2 regions of the Variovorax sp. AC194 genome follow, and region 2 is predicted to be linked to the other one. Evidence: riboswitches for the same ligand, from Rfam matches in the RefSeq annotation. Region 2 holds a riboswitch; the other holds the start of a gene.
What was found. A riboswitch is a leader RNA that binds a small molecule or an ion and turns the genes downstream of it on or off. The one in region 2 is predicted to bind S-adenosylhomocysteine.

Region 1 (7,379 bases), 3.3 Mb from region 2:
GACGCAACCAACGCGACCCACGCCCAACGCGCCTTCGACCAGAGCTCGCCGTCGCAATGGCTCTGCGCGGGCGCGACCGGGAGCTGAAGACCTGCGCGATCGCGGCTCCGGGTTTCTGTCGCTCCTGGCGGCTCAACATCACGGCCAACCATGGCGACAGAACTTTCACGGAACGAGCCGACCGGTTGCCGAGGTCTTCGCAGGTGTGCGACTTTTGCGAACACGGCCACCGAAAAATGCTAACCCGGGCACCTTTCACAATCCCTAGGATTGTGAAATGAACCCACCCCAACAGGCCGGCGAGGCGACGCAGACGAAATCATCGATGCGTGGCGGCCTCCCCAAAGAGCCATCCCCCGCGCATGAACGAGAGCCTCATGCCCGTCGCGTCCGCACTTCAGCTGTCGGATGGCGATGTCTCTTCGCTGTTGCGCAATGGCTTTCAAGCTTCCTTCGCGCCAACGGAACGCAAGGCAGAACCGATGGCCGGCCGGGACCAGTTCTGGTCGATCCGATTTCCTCACAGGTGAAGCAAATGTTCAAAAGCGCAGTCAGATGGATCGGCATCTTGGTGGGAGCCGTCGCGATGCTCACGGTCACGCACGCAGAGGCGCAAACGCCGAGGAAGAAGGTGCGGATCGTGGTGGGGACGCAGGTTCTCAACATCTCCTATCCGACGCTGAACCTTCCCCTGGCGCTCGGCTATTGGCGCGACGAAGGCTACGACGTCGAACTCATTCCGTTGGCGCCGCCGGCACAGACCATCGCGCTGCTGATTGCAGGCCAGGCGGATTTCGCGCAGATCAACGCGAGCGTCGCGGTGCAGGCGCAGTCGCTCAACAGCCAGCCGGTCAAGCTCGTCGTGAACAACGGCGTGGTCGACTGGAGCATCGGCGTGCTCGAAGATTCGCCCCTGCGCTCGATCACCGATTTCAAGGGCAAGACCATCGGCGTGTTCGGCCTGGGGTCGGGCGGGGTCGCCATCCTGCGCGCCTACCTCAAGGAGAAGGGCATCGATCCGGACAAGGATGTCCAGTTCATCGCCACCGGCGCGGGCGCACCGGCCATCGACGCGCTCAAGAGCGGGCGTGTACAGGGCCTGATGTTCTGGGCCTCTGCCATGGCGGGCTTCGAGAACGCGGGCTTGAAGATGCGCTACCTGCGCGGCGAAGACTGGCGTGCCTTGCCCGACTTCAGCATCGCGGCGATGTCCAAGACGATCGAATCGGACCCCAAGATGGTGGAAGCCATCGCACGCGGCATGGCGAAAGCTTCCGAGTTTGCATTTGCCAACCCCGACTGCGTTCGCCGAATCCAGTGGAAATCCTGGCCCAACACGAAGCCCACGGGGCAGGTGGAGCCGTCGGTGCTGGCGCAGTGGGATGCCAATCTGCTCAAGGCCCAGCTCGATTCCTTCCGCGACGCATACAAGGTCAACGGCGGAAAATACTGGGGCAACGTCGACGCAGCCGCGGTGTCCCGGTTGGAGCAATTCATGCGCAAGTCGGGCCAGGTCAGCCGCGCGGTGCCGGCAAGCGCACTGATGATTGCCGACGCGGATTTCTATCGGAGAGCCAATCAGTTCGATGCATCGGCGATCCGGCAGGCCGCCGAAAAGTGCGCGAACTGGTGACTGCGACGGGTCCGGCGTCCGTCGGGCCGCAGGGCCGGCGAAAGGCGGAGCTGCGCCCGGTGAGCAGCAACGCGCTCAAATACTTCGTGGCCGTTGCGAGGTCGGGTTCGATACGCCGCGCCGCGGAAGAATTGCAAGTGGCGGCCTCCGCGATCTCCCGGCTGATCCAGTTGCTGGAGGAGGAACTGGGCGCCGAACTGCTCGAGCGGCACCGGGGGCACAAGGGTCTCAAGCTCACGGCCGAAGGCCAGGTGGTGCTGAACTATGCGAAGAGCATCGAAGCGGGCCTGGACGCGGTTCGCGACGATATCCGGTCGCTCAAGACCATCCGGACCGGCAAGGTCCGGTTCGGCATTTCCGAATCCTTCACGCGGGAGTTCGTTCCCCAGTTCCTGCATCGCTTTCATGCCGCGTACCCGGGCATCGTGTTCGAGGTCATCGTCGCGGGCGGCAACAAGCTCACTGCAATGCTGGCCAATCACGACATCGACGTGTCCCTGTCGTACATCACGCCGGACGCCTTCAATGTCTCTGTGGTCGAACAGGCCATGACAACGCCTTGCTTGCTGGTGGCGCGCAGCCATCCGTTCGCGCAGCGGGAGTTCGTCGATGTTGCGGAGTGCGCCGGCGAAGACATCGCATTGCCCGATGCGTCGCTGACCATTCGGGAAAGCTACGTTCGCATGTTCGCGAAAGCCAGGATTCGCCCGCGTGGGTTGCTGGTCACCAATTCGTTCGAGCTGATGCGCGCGTCGGCGGGCGCGGGTCTGACGATTGCCGTCGTGGACAGGTACTTCGGCGATCACGAAGCGCCCGCGGGGATGACCTATGTGCCGCTGCGCGGGCAGGGGCTGGATCGCTGGCCGCTGAACGTCAGCATCCATGCCGATCGCGACCTGCCCGCGGCCGCAAGCATCTTCGTGGAGCACCTGCGCACGGCGGTGCGTTCGGTTGCCGCCGACCGCTGACTGATCGACGAAGCACTTGCCGCACATCGCCGGGCAAAGGCTATGTGCAGCACGTGCAGCACGTGCAGCACGTGCCCTAGTAGCGGTAGGCCTCGGGCTTGAACGGGCCCGTCTTGCTCACGCCGATGTAGGCGGCCTGCGCGTCGGAGAGCTCCGTCAACTGCGCGCCCAGCTTTGCAAGATGCAGCTTCGCGACCTTTTCGTCCAGGAGCTTGGACAGCACGTAGACCTTGCCTTTTTCATAGGCCGCCTGTCTTGTGAAAAGCTCGATCTGTCCCAGCGTCTGGTTCGCAAGGCTGGCGGACATGACGAAGCTGGGGTGGCCCGTCGCGCACCCCAGGTTCACGAGGCGGCCCTTGGCGAGCAGGATGATCCGCTTTCCATCGGGGAAGATCACATGGTCCACCTGCGGCTTGATCTCGTCCCATTGGCAGGCCTCGAGCGACGCCACGTCGATCTCGTTGTCGAAGTGCCCGATGTTGCAGACGATCGCCTGGTCCTTCATGCGCTTCATGTGTTCGAAGGTGATGACGTCGCGGTTGCCGGTCGCTGTGACGAAGATGTCCGCCTGGCTTGCCGCCTCGTCCATGGTCACGACGCGGTAGCCCTCCATGGCCGCCTGCAGCGCATTGATGGGATCGATCTCCGTCACCCAGACCTGGGCGCTGAGGGCGCGCAGCGCCTGCGCGGAGCCCTTGCCGACGCCGCCGAAGCCGGCCACCACGGCAATCTTTCCGGCGATCATGACGTCGGTCGCGCGCTTGATCGCATCGACCAGCGACTCCCGGCAGCCATAGGTGTTGTCGAACTTGCTCTTGGTCACGGAGTCGTTCACGGCAATGGCGCGGATGGCGAGTTCGCCCTTGATGCTCATGTCGTTGAGCCTGAAGACACCGGTGGTCGTTTCTTCGGTCACGCCGATGATGTGACGCAGACGGCGGCTGTACCACGTGGGGTCCGTGGCCAGCTTCTTCTCGATGGCTGCGAAGAGGATGCGCTCCTCCGAAGTGGCCGGCTGCGAGATCACGCTGCGATCCTTTTCTGCGCGGCTGCCCAGGTGCATCAGCGTGGTCGCATCGCCACCGTCGTCAAGGATCAGGTTGGGGCCTTCTTCAGGTTCGCCGCGAGGCCCTCCGAACTCGAAGATCCGGTGGGTGTAGTCCCAGTACTCCTCCATCGTTTCGCCCTTGAAGGCGAAGACGGGAGTTCCCTTCGAAGCCACCGCCGCCGCGGCGTGGTCCTGCGTCGAGAAGATGTTGCACGACGCCCAGCGCACGGTGGCGCCCAGCGCTTGCAGCGTCTCGATGAGAACGCCGGTCTGGATGGTCATGTGCAGGGACCCGGCGATGCGTGCGCCCTTGAGCGGCTGCTGCTCTAGGAACTCGTTTCTGATGGCCATGAGGCCCGGCATCTCCGTCTCCGCGATGCGCAGTTCCTTGTGGCCCCAGCCGGCCAACGCGATGTCCGCCACGACGTGATCGCCGGTTGGGCTCGATGTCAATCTTTCGCTCATCTCTTGCTCCTTGTGATGGGTTGTCGTCAGAGCGAGATGAACACCGGGGGCTCACCGCACTCTGTCGGTGAGCGCAGTTAAGGATGCCGGTTCGGGCAGTCTTCCGAGCCTGACGGATCGCAGCTCGCGCAGTGGCGGGCGTGATCGTTGCAGCGCTCCTCGGTGAACAAAAATTCTAGTGTTCGAGCGCTCCTGGTGTGTGTCAAAAATTAGTACGCGGATGCCGAAAATCTGTGATTGACCCGCACATGTGCGCTCCCTAGAGTCGCGGTTCTCGACATCGGTGCCGCATCTCACGCGGCGATCGAGCGATGCCTCTCAAGCCCGTAGGAGCCCCTCTTTGCATTACCTGTCCACGCTCATGAATCCCAAGTCCATCGCGGTGTTGGGCGCGTCGCCGCGACCCGAGGCGATGGGCAATACCGTGATCAAGAATCTCCTGCGCGTCGGGTATGCCGGGGCCATCTATCCCATTCATCCCAGCGCCGATTCCGTGCTGGGTCTGGCATGCCATCGCGACCTGACGGCGTTGTCCGGATCGGTGGATTGCGTGGTGATCGCGCTGGGCGCGGACAAGGCCCTCGATGCCCTCAAGAACGCGCATGCCGCCGGTGCGCGCAGCGCGGTGTTGTACGCAAGCGGGTTCGCCGAGACCGGAGAACAAGGGGCGGCTCTGCAGGTGGAGATCAGCACCTTCTGCCGCGACAACCAGATCAATCTTTGCGGACCCAATTGCCTGGGAATCTTCAGTGTCGAGAACGGCGTGGCGTTGTACAGCGCTGCCGTGCCGGCGGGGCTGGAGGCGGGCGACATCGCGCTCATCTCGCATTCGGGTTCTGCATGCATCGCCTTGAGCAGCCTGAACCGCTTCAAGTTCAGCCACCTGGTGTCGTTGGGCAACGGGGCGGTGACCGATATTCCCGAGTACCTCGACTATGTGGCGCAAGACCCGCGCACCAAGGTCGCCGCGCTCTTCGTGGAGACGTTGCGCGATCCTTCGGCCTTCGCACGCGCCGCCGCGCAGATGCGAAAGGCGGGCAAGCCGATCGTGGCATTGAAGGTCGGCCGGTCCGTGTCCGGTGCTGCCGCGAGCGCCGCGCACACCGGTGCGATCGCGAGCTCCGACACGGCGCTGCTGGCATTCTTCAGGCGCCACGGCGTCACCCTGGTCGAAGACTACGACGAACTGGTCGAGACCGTCGCGCTGTTTTCCACGATCGGCTCGATGCCGCAGGGCGCGGGACTCGGCGTTCTCAATGTGAGCGGCGGCGAACTGTCGATGACCTGCGACATCGCCGAGCGCTGCGGACTGGATCTGCCGGAATTGAACGATGCGACCGTGGCGCACCTCAAGACCGTGCTCCCCGCGTTCGGCGCTCCGCGCAATCCGCTCGATGCAACGGGTGTCGGTGTGTTCGACACCCGGATGTACGGCGACTGCCTGGACGCGCTGCTGAACGATCCTGCGATCCATATCGTTGCCGTGTCGCAGGATTGCCCGGCCTCCATGGGGGAAGACCAGGCGTCGATCTACGAGAAGCTCGCGATCACCGTGGCCGAACGCAGCGCGCGGGCGCGCAAGCCCGTCGTGTTCTTCAACAACCTGTCCGCCAGGATTCATCCGGCCGTGCTCGCGCCGTTGAGCGAAGTGCCCACGCTGTGCGGAATGCGCAATGCGCTGCGTGCCATCAAGCATCTGGTGGACCATGCGGCGTTCATCGCCACCGAGGTCATTCCCAAGACGCCGGGTATTGAACGTCAACAGCAATGGGCGCGCCGCTTCGAATCCGCGGAGCCGCTGACCGAGCGGGAGAGCAAGTCGTTCCTGGAGGCGCACGGAATCCGCGTGACCGCTGAGCGCTTGGCATCGAGCGAGGAAGACGCCGTTGCAAACGCCGATGCCATCGGGTATCCCGTGGTGCTGAAGATCGAATCCGCGGACCTTCCCCACAAGAGCGAAGTAGGTGGCGTCGTCGTCGATCTACCGGACGCAGCCGCTGTGCGAGCGGCATACCGTCAGATCCTGGACAGCGTTGCAAAGAAGGCGCCCGAAGCGCGGGTTGCCGGCGTGCTGGTGCAGCAGATGGTTCGCGGTGGTGTCGAAGCCATCCTGGGTGTCGTGACGCATCGACCCTTTGCACCGGGTGTCGTGGTCGGCGCCGGCGGCGTGCTGGTCGAGATCCTGCAGGACGCCACGTTCGAGCTCGCGCCGGTGGACGTGAAGACCGCCGCCGCGCTGATCGACCAGACGCGGCTGGGCAAGTTGCTGGCCGGTTACCGAGGCGGTGTCGTGGCGGACCGTGACGCGTTGGCAAGAACGCTGGAACGGCTGTCCGACATTGCAGTGGTCTACGCCAACGAGATCGAAGCCATCGACCTGAATCCCGTCGCAGTCCTCGCGCAAGGCCAAGGTGCGGTGGTGCTGGACGCGCTGGTGATCCCGAAGGCTCGGCAATAGCCGCGCCGAAGGTGCCTGCATCGAAAAACCAGGAGACAAGCAAAAATGAAATATGAATGCATCGAACTGAGCATCGAGAACACGGTGGCGACGCTCGAGCTCGCCAGGCCGGACAAGATGAACTCGCTGAACGATCAGATCCTGATCGACATGCAGCACGCCCTCGACATGCTGGAGAACGACACCGGCGTGCGCGTGCTGATCATCACGGGGCAGGGCAGGGCCTTCTGCGCGGGCTTCGATCTCGCGCCGCGCGACAAGCCGTTCACGAGCGTGCAGGACTGGCGCGGTCACGTGAAGCTCGGGAACGACACGTGGTGGCGAATCTGGAAGTCGCGCCTGCCGGTGATCGCGGCCGTGAACGGCTTCGCGCTTGGCGGAGGGTGCGACCTGTCCATGGTCTGCGACTACACGCTTGCCTCGGAGGCGGCGGTGTTCGGCGAGCCGGAGATCCAGTTCCAGTCCGCGCCGCCCTTCAACATCACGCCCTGGATCATGGGAATGAAAAGCGCCAAGGAGTTTCTGCTCTTCGGCGATCGGGTGTCGGCCGAGGACGCGGTGCGCCTTGGCATCGCGAACCGCGTGGTGCCTGCCGACCAGCTTCGCGCCGAGGCGATGAACACCGCGCTGCGGCTCGCGAAGCTGCCTCCGCCGGCGGTCGAGCTCAACAAGCTCGGACTCAATCGCTCCTACGAGCTGCGCGGGTTCCAGCCGGCGATCGAGTACGGCGCGGAGATCTTCACCCAGGTCTTGATGTCGGAGTCGGACGAAGCGAAGGAATTCTTCGAACGCATGGGGCGCGATGGC
Region 2 (7,379 bases):
GGCTCAGCGTGCCGCGGCGGTGGATCTCGTCCTTGGGCGTCTGGCCGACCGCGGGCGTGGCGGAGGTGAGGAAGTCCAGGCCCTTGATGTTGCGCTGGATCGCGCGCTCGATCTCCGCGCCGATGTCCGGCAGGGCGAGTGCGTCGGCGATGGCGTTCATCGCGCGCTGCGCTTTCTTGCGGGGCGCTTCGGTGCGGGGGGCGGTGCCGGGGCTTTCACGGCGGCGGCAGCTTGCGGCGGCTGTTTGGTGCGGCGCGGCTTGGGTGGCGCGGCCGTGGCCGCGGAGGTTGCAGGACCGCGCCCGCCCTCCATCGCGCGGCTGATGTTCGCCAAGTGATCGTCGATGCGCTGCAACTGTTCGCCCAGCGCCTGGATGTCGGCGCGCGTGGGCAGGTTGAGCATCGTGAGGTAGCGCGCCATCAGCTCGCCCAGCCCTTTCTGCGCGGTGAGCGATGCGTTCATGCCGCCGTGCATGCCCTGGCGAAACGGGTCCGAGGCCATGGTCTCGTTGGCGAATTCGTTGGTGCTTTTTTCCCATTGGGCCGTGAGCTCGCGCCACATGGCCATCGGGTCGAGGGGGGAGAACTTGTTCATGGACAGAGGCCCCGTCGTCTATCGGTCGGTCAATGGTCGCGGCGCTGCCCGGTGTGCGCGGCGATGGCGTCGATGATCTGCGGCCACATCGACACCGGCAGCGCGTGGCCCATGCGCGGAATGCGCAGCAGCTTCGCGCCCGCAATGGCATCGGCCACATCGACGCCGCAGGCCACCGGCACCAGCGGATCGGCGTCGCCGTGGATCACCAGCGTGGGCACCTGCACGTCACGCAGCGCGGGCTTGCGGTTGCCGGACGCGAAGATCGCCGCCAGCTGGCGCGCCACGCCGCCCGGGTTGAGCCCGCGCAGGAAGATGAGCTGCGCGCGCTCGGCGTCGCGCGCCTCGTCGAGCGGAAAGTCGGGGCCGCGCAGCACATGCCAGACCTTCCTGTAGTGCGGCAGGAAGGCATCGAAGGAGAGCGGCGTGGGCGAGAACAGCACCGCCATCGCCTCGGGCGTGGGCGGCGGCAGCGCCGGGTTGCCGGTCGTGGACATGATGCTGGTGAAGGAGCGCATGCGCTCCGGGTGATGGATGGCCAACTCCTGCCCGATGGCGCCGCCCATCGATGCGCCCACGATGTGCGCGCGGTCGATGTCGAGCGCGTCGAGCAGGCCGATGCAATCGGCCGCCATGTCGCGCAGCGTGTAGGGCACCGCGAGCGGCTTGCCCGCCATGGCCTGCAGCATCAGCGCCTGGATGTCGGGAATGCCCAGGTGCGGCAGGTGCGTGGAATGGCCGATGTCGCGGTTGTCGAAACGGATCACGCGGTGCCCGCCGGCTTCGGCCAGGCGCGCGCAGAACGCGTCGTCCCAGGCGACCATCTGGGCGCCGAGGCCCATGATCAGGAGAAGCGGCGGCGCGTCGGGGTCGCCGAAGCTGTCCCACGCGATCTCGATGCCGTTGGCGAGCGTGCGGCGCTCGGTGCGGGGTGGGACGGCGGTCATCGCGCGAGCGCCTTGCGCTTACTTGCGCTGCAGCAGCTTGGTCACTTCGTCCACGTTGGACTGGATGCGCTGACGCACCACGTCGAAGGCATCGGCCTGCGACTTGGCCGCAAGGTTGGCCAGCTCCTTGATGTCGTCGATGGCGCGCTGGAACGATTGGCGGCCGAGTTCGTCGAGCTTGGCGAGGTTGGCCTTGGCGTCCTTGCCCGGCATTTCCTTGGCGGCCGTCTGCCATTCGGTGATGGCGCTCTTGATCATCTCGGTCTGCCGCTGCACCACGGTCTGCAGGCCCTGGTAGGACTTTTCGTTGGCCTGCATCAGCGCCTGCAAATCCTTGCGGCCGTTCTCGAGCAGCTTGCCCGCGCCGCCGGTGAGGTTCAGTTCCTGCAGGCGATCGGTCATGCCCTTCAAGTTCTTCAGCGGGTTGAGCATGTCGGCGGCGCTGGGAGCGGCCGTCTTGGCGCTGCTGCTGCTACTGCTGGCGGTGGTCTTCTTGGCGGCGGCTTTCTTGGCAGTGGCCATGGTGCGGTATCTCCTGTGTCGGGTGAACGGGTGAATGGCAAGGACCGGCCGGACGGCAAAAGTCCCTCGCCACGATACGCCGCACCGGCACGGCCAAGGTCCCCGCGGCAACAAAAATGCCTGCGGGATTTCCCTTGGATATTGAATGCCTGTATCGCGAAGCCCGCGAATGCCCGCGACTGCCGCGAAGGCTTACATCGGCGGCGCGAAGCCGTTGCGTCCGGCCGTCACGCGCAGCGCCGTGGGCGTGCCGTTCTTTTCCTGCGCATTGACCAGCACCTTGGCGCCGGGCACCAGGAGTGCATCGGTGCCGGGGCGGAAGGTCACGACCGGCACGTCGGGCGGCACGATGACTGTCTTCTCGCCGCCCTTGTAGGTCAGGCGCAGCTGCTGTCCGCCCTTCACCGATTTCGGCGCCGCGGCCAGGTCGGCGACGGTGGCGTTGGTCATGGTGCTCTCGGGCAACAGGTCCCACGGGCGATGGCCTTCGCCGGTGCCGCGTGCGGCCTCGGGGAACACCACGACTTCGAGCGCCTTCTGCGAGCCGTCGGCCTGCGGCATGGCGGCGGTGCCGATGAAGCTGCCTTTCTTGATGTCGGCCAGCTTGATTTGGTAGACCTCCGACAGCTGCATGTCGGCCGGTCGCGCGAGGCTGACGACTTCGCCGCCGCGGTCCTGCACGACGAGGGTCTTGGCGTCGACGCGGACGATGGTGCCGCGGATGCGGACTTGTTCGGAGGCCGCTTGCGCGGAGGCGATGACCGGGAGGGCGGCAGCGGCGAGAAGTGCGGCCGAGGCCAGCAGGGTCGAGGGGATTCTGGAGAACATGGGGGGTCTTGCGTCTTGCATCTTGGTGTTGGGGTGCGGATCAATGTACGCCTCGACAACGAAACGCGCTTCCCGTCATGTGGGATACCCCAGCGGTTGGCTCGGCCTGGCACCCCGTCTACAATCCGCCGTTCCGAGGAGCGTTGCAGCGCCATCAAGGCGTGAGGCTCGGACCACATCGCAACCACGCTCACCCGCTGTTCTCGCGGTGAGTCCTTTTCCGTCAGACCCCCGTACGCAGTGGCATCTTTCAAACCAGTTTTGGAGTTCTCATGAGCGCTGTTCTCAAGCCCACCCCCGTTTTGACCGCCGACCAGGCGATTGCCGACCTGTCCCTCGCCGCCTGGGGCCGCAAGGAAATCCGCATTGCGGAAACCGAGATGCCCGGCCTGATGGCCATCCGCGAAGAGTTCTCGAAGGCGCAGCCGCTCAAGGGCGCGCGCATCACGGGCTCGCTGCACATGACCATCCAGACGGCCGTGCTGATCGAGACGCTGCAAGCCCTGGGCGCCACCGTGCGCTGGGCCTCGTGCAACATCTTCTCGACGCAGGACCACGCCGCCGCGGCCATCGCCGCCTCGGGCACGCCGGTGTTCGCGATCAAGGGCGAGTCGCTGGAAGACTACTGGGGCTACACCCACAGCATCTTCGACTTCGGCCCGAAGGACTCCAAGGGCGAAGGCCCCAACATGATCCTGGACGACGGCGGCGACGCCACCCTCCTGATGCACCTGGGCCAACGCGCCGAGAAAGACCTGGGCGTGCTGGCCAACCCGACCAGCGAAGAAGAACGCATCCTGTACGCCGCGATCAAGGCCAAGCTGGCTGTCGATTCGACCTGGTACACCCGCAAGTCCGCCGAGATCATCGGCGTGACCGAAGAGACCACCACCGGCGTGCACCGCCTGAACGAGATGAGCGCCAAGGGCACGCTGCTGTTCCGCGCCATCAACGTGAACGACTCGGTGACCAAGAGCAAGTTCGACAACCTGTACGGCTGCCGCGAATCGCTGGTGGACGGCATCAAGCGCGCGACCGACGTGATGATCGCCGGCAAGGTGGCCTGCGTGGCCGGCTACGGCGACGTGGGCAAGGGCTCGGCCCAGGCCCTGCGCGCCCTGAGCGCCCAGGTGTGGGTCACCGAAATCGACCCGATCAACGCCCTGCAGGCCGCGATGGAAGGCTACAAGGTCGTGACGATGGAATACGCCGCCGACAAGGCCGACATCTTCGTGACGACCACCGGCAACAAGGACGTCATCACGCACGACACGATGGCCAAGATGAAGGACCAGGCCATCGTCTGCAACATCGGCCACTTCGACAACGAGATCGACGTCGCGTCGATCGAGAAGTACGAGTGGGAAGAGATCAAGCCGCAGGTCGACCACATCACCTTCCCGGACGGCAAGAAGATCATCCTGCTGGCCAAGGGCCGCCTGGTGAACCTGGGCTGCGGCACGGGCCACCCGAGCTTCGTGATGTCGTCGTCGTTCGCCAACCAGACCATCGCGCAGATCGAGCTGTTCACCAAGCAGGACGCGTATCAGGCCGGCAAGGTCTACGTGCTGCCCAAGCACCTGGACGAGAAGGTCGCGCGCCTGCACCTGAAGAAGGTCGGCGCCATGCTGACCGAACTGACCGACTCGCAAGCCGCCTACATCGGCGTGAGCAAGAACGGCCCGTACAAGCCGGACACGTACCGCTACTAAGCGTCCATGCGCGCTGATCAATTGCTGGTGGAACGCGGCCTCGCCGCGTCGCGTTCGCAGGCCGTGCGGCTCATTGCCGGCGGCATGCGCTGGCGCGATGCGGGCACGAGCGACGCATGGCGCTCGGTCGTCAAGAACAAGGACGAGGTGCCCGATTCCGCCGAGCTCGAACTGGACGACGCGGCCGAGGCGCGCTACGTCTCGCGCGGCGGACTCAAGCTCGAAGGCGCGCTCACTGTGAGCGGTGTCGATCCCGCCGGCAAGCTGTGCCTCGATGTGGGCCAGTCGACCGGCGGCTTCACCGACTGCCTGCTGCAACGCGGCGCGACGAAGGTCGTGGGTGTCGATGTCGGCCACGGGCAGTTGCATGCGAAGTTGCGCGAGGACGAGCGCGTCGTCGCCATCGAGGGCGTCAATGCGCGGGCCTTGTCACCGGACGATCTGCAGGAGGAAGAAGGCGAAGCGCCGTCCGATTTGCGTTTCGACCTGATCGTGGGCGACCTGTCGTTCATTTCGCTCACGCTGGTGCTGCCGGCAGTCGTCGAATTCCTGGCCGACGACGGCCAGCTCCTGATGCTGGTCAAGCCGCAGTTCGAACTGCAGCCCGGCCAGGTCGGCAAGGGCGGCATCGTGCGCGATGCGGCGATGTACGAGATCGTCGAGAAGCGCCTGCGCGATGCGTGCGCCGCGCTCGAGCTGCGCGTGCTGCAGTGGTTCGACAGCCCGATCGCCGGTGGCGACGGCAACCGCGAGTTTTTCATTCACGCCGTGCGCGCGTCCGGCGCGAACGGCTCCTAAGGAGACGCAGGTGCGCCTTCCGCTGAGTTTCGAATTCTTCCCGACCAAGACGCCCGAAGGCGCGGTCAAGCTGCGCGCCGTGCGCCAGCAGCTGTACGTGCGCAAGCCCCAGTTCTGCTCGGTCACCTACGGTGCCGGCGGCTCCACGCACCAGGGCACCTTCGGTGCGGTGCAGGAGATCCTGGGCGAAGGCGTCGATGCCGCCAGCCATTTCTCTTGCATCGGTGCCACCAAGGCCACGGTGCGGGAGCAACTGGCCGAACTCAAGGCCATGGGCGTCAAGCGCCTCGTGGCGCTGCGCGGCGACCTGCCGAGCGGCTACGGCATCGGCGGGGAATTCCACTACGCGAGCGATCTCGTGGCCTTCATCCGCGAGGAAACGGGCCGCGACTTCCATATCGAGGTGGCCTGCTATCCCGAAGTGCATCCGCAGGCCCGCTCGCCCGAGGCCGACCTGCAGGCCTTCGCCGCGAAGGTGAAGGCGGGTGCCGATTCGGCCATCACCCAGTATTTCTTCAGCCCCGAGGCCTACTTCCGCTTCGTCGACGATGTGCGCAAGCTCGGCATCGACACGCCGATCGTGCCGGGCATCATGCCCATCACGAGTTCGACGCAGCTCATGCGTTTCTCGGACGCCTGCGGTGCCGAAATTCCGCGCTGGATTCGGCTGCGCCTGCAGGGCTTCGGCGACGACACGGCCTCGATCAAGGCCTTCGGCCTGGACGTGGTGACCGACCTCTGCGCGCGCCTGCGTGACGGCGGCGCACCCGCGATCCACTTCTACACGATGAACCAGTCGGCGGCGACGCTGGCTGTGTTGGAGCGTCTCGATTGAGAGGGCGCGCCGCAGGTTCGTCGCTGCGCGCGGGGCTTCGCCTTGCGATCGTCGCTGCCACCTGCGTGCTTGCGGGCTGCGCCATGCCGCCCGCCACCGAGGGCGGCACCGATCCGGGTGCGGCGGCGGGCTCGCGCCTGCGGCCGCTGTCGAAGGGGCTGGCGGTTCCGCCGGGCGCTTCGGCGCGCTCGGATGTGCCGTGGGTGCGCTATGACCTCGCGGTGTCCGGCACCGGCGAGTTGACGCCCGACGACGGCGTGCCCGGCGACGACGGGCCGCGCGATATCTTCGAGCGCGGCGGCGCGTCCTGGTACGGCATCCAGTTTCACCAGCGCAAGACCGCCAGCGGCGAGCGCTTCGACATGACGGCCCTGACGGCCGCCCACAAGACCCTGCCGTTCGGGACGCGCGTCTGCGTGCGCAGCCTGGTCAACGGCAGCGAGGTGCTGGTGCGCATCAACGACCGCGGCCCCTATGCGCAGGGCCGCGTCATCGACCTGAGCCGGGCCGCCGCCGACCGCATCGGGCTGGGCATCAAGCAGGTGGCGCTGTCGGTCGTCGGGCCCGGGGGCATGCGTTGCGGCGGTGTGCAGGCCGAGCCGGGCGAGGCCGCCGCGCCGGTGGCACCGGGCGCCGACCGCGCCAAGGCCGCGGTGCCGGCCCGGCGCAAGGTGATCGTGCCGCCGCGGCGGCGCCGTTGAGGCGCTAAGAGGGCGACTCAGCCGCCGCTGTCGAGCGAGAAGGTCGCGTTGCGGTCCTGCGCCAGCTTCTCCGCCAGCTGCGGCAGCGCCGCCGCGAGCAGGGGCTTGAGCGTGTAGGGCGGGTTGATCAGGAACATGCCGCTGGCCGGGAGACCCGGACGCTTGGTCTCGCCGGTGGGCGTGGCCGTCAGCTTGCTCGACTTGACCGTCAGCGTGGCATGCAGCCATGGCTTGCCGGCCTTGGTCGCCATGGTCTTGAGCCGGCGCGGCAGGTCGTGCGCCTCGGGCCTCGGAATGATCGGATACCAGACGGCATACGTGCCCGTGGCGAAGCGCTTGAGCGCCTCGGCCGCGAAGTCGAGCACGCGGGCGTAGTCGCTCTTGATCTCGTAGCTGGGGTCCATCAGCACCAGCGCGCGGCGCGACGGCGGCGGCAGGAACT

Region 1: linked by a shared signal. The riboswitch ahead of ahcY (adenosylhomocysteinase) and the one ahead of ahcY (adenosylhomocysteinase) in region 2 are both predicted to bind S-adenosylhomocysteine.

The regions. Positions count from the first base shown of each region.
Region 1 covers NZ_OZ409823.1:4,317,331-4,324,709, reverse strand. Annotated here, with positions in the region: gene ACZYRS_RS20640 (ABC transporter substrate-binding protein) at 278-1,633, shown strand; gene ACZYRS_RS20635 (LysR family transcriptional regulator) at 1,618-2,601, shown strand; gene ahcY (adenosylhomocysteinase) at 2,678-4,114, opposite strand; S-adenosyl-L-homocysteine riboswitch at 4,177-4,281, opposite strand; gene ACZYRS_RS20625 (acetate--CoA ligase family protein) at 4,476-6,572, shown strand; gene ACZYRS_RS20620 (enoyl-CoA hydratase/isomerase family protein) at 6,657-7,379, shown strand, end outside.
Region 2 covers NZ_OZ409823.1:1,066,363-1,073,741, forward strand. Annotated here, with positions in the region: gene ACZYRS_RS05030 (alpha/beta fold hydrolase) at 1-160, opposite strand, end outside; gene ACZYRS_RS05035 (hypothetical protein) at 157-594, opposite strand; gene ACZYRS_RS05040 (alpha/beta fold hydrolase) at 624-1,541, opposite strand; gene phaP (TIGR01841 family phasin) at 1,560-2,063, opposite strand; gene ACZYRS_RS05050 (hypothetical protein) at 2,256-2,891, opposite strand; S-adenosyl-L-homocysteine riboswitch at 3,021-3,090, shown strand; gene ahcY (adenosylhomocysteinase) at 3,164-4,603, shown strand; gene ACZYRS_RS05060 (TlyA family RNA methyltransferase) at 4,610-5,401, shown strand; gene metF (methylenetetrahydrofolate reductase [NAD(P)H]) at 5,412-6,236, shown strand; gene ACZYRS_RS05070 (septal ring lytic transglycosylase RlpA family protein) at 6,320-6,937, shown strand; gene ACZYRS_RS05075 (23S rRNA (adenine(2030)-N(6))-methyltransferase RlmJ) at 6,955-7,379, opposite strand, start outside.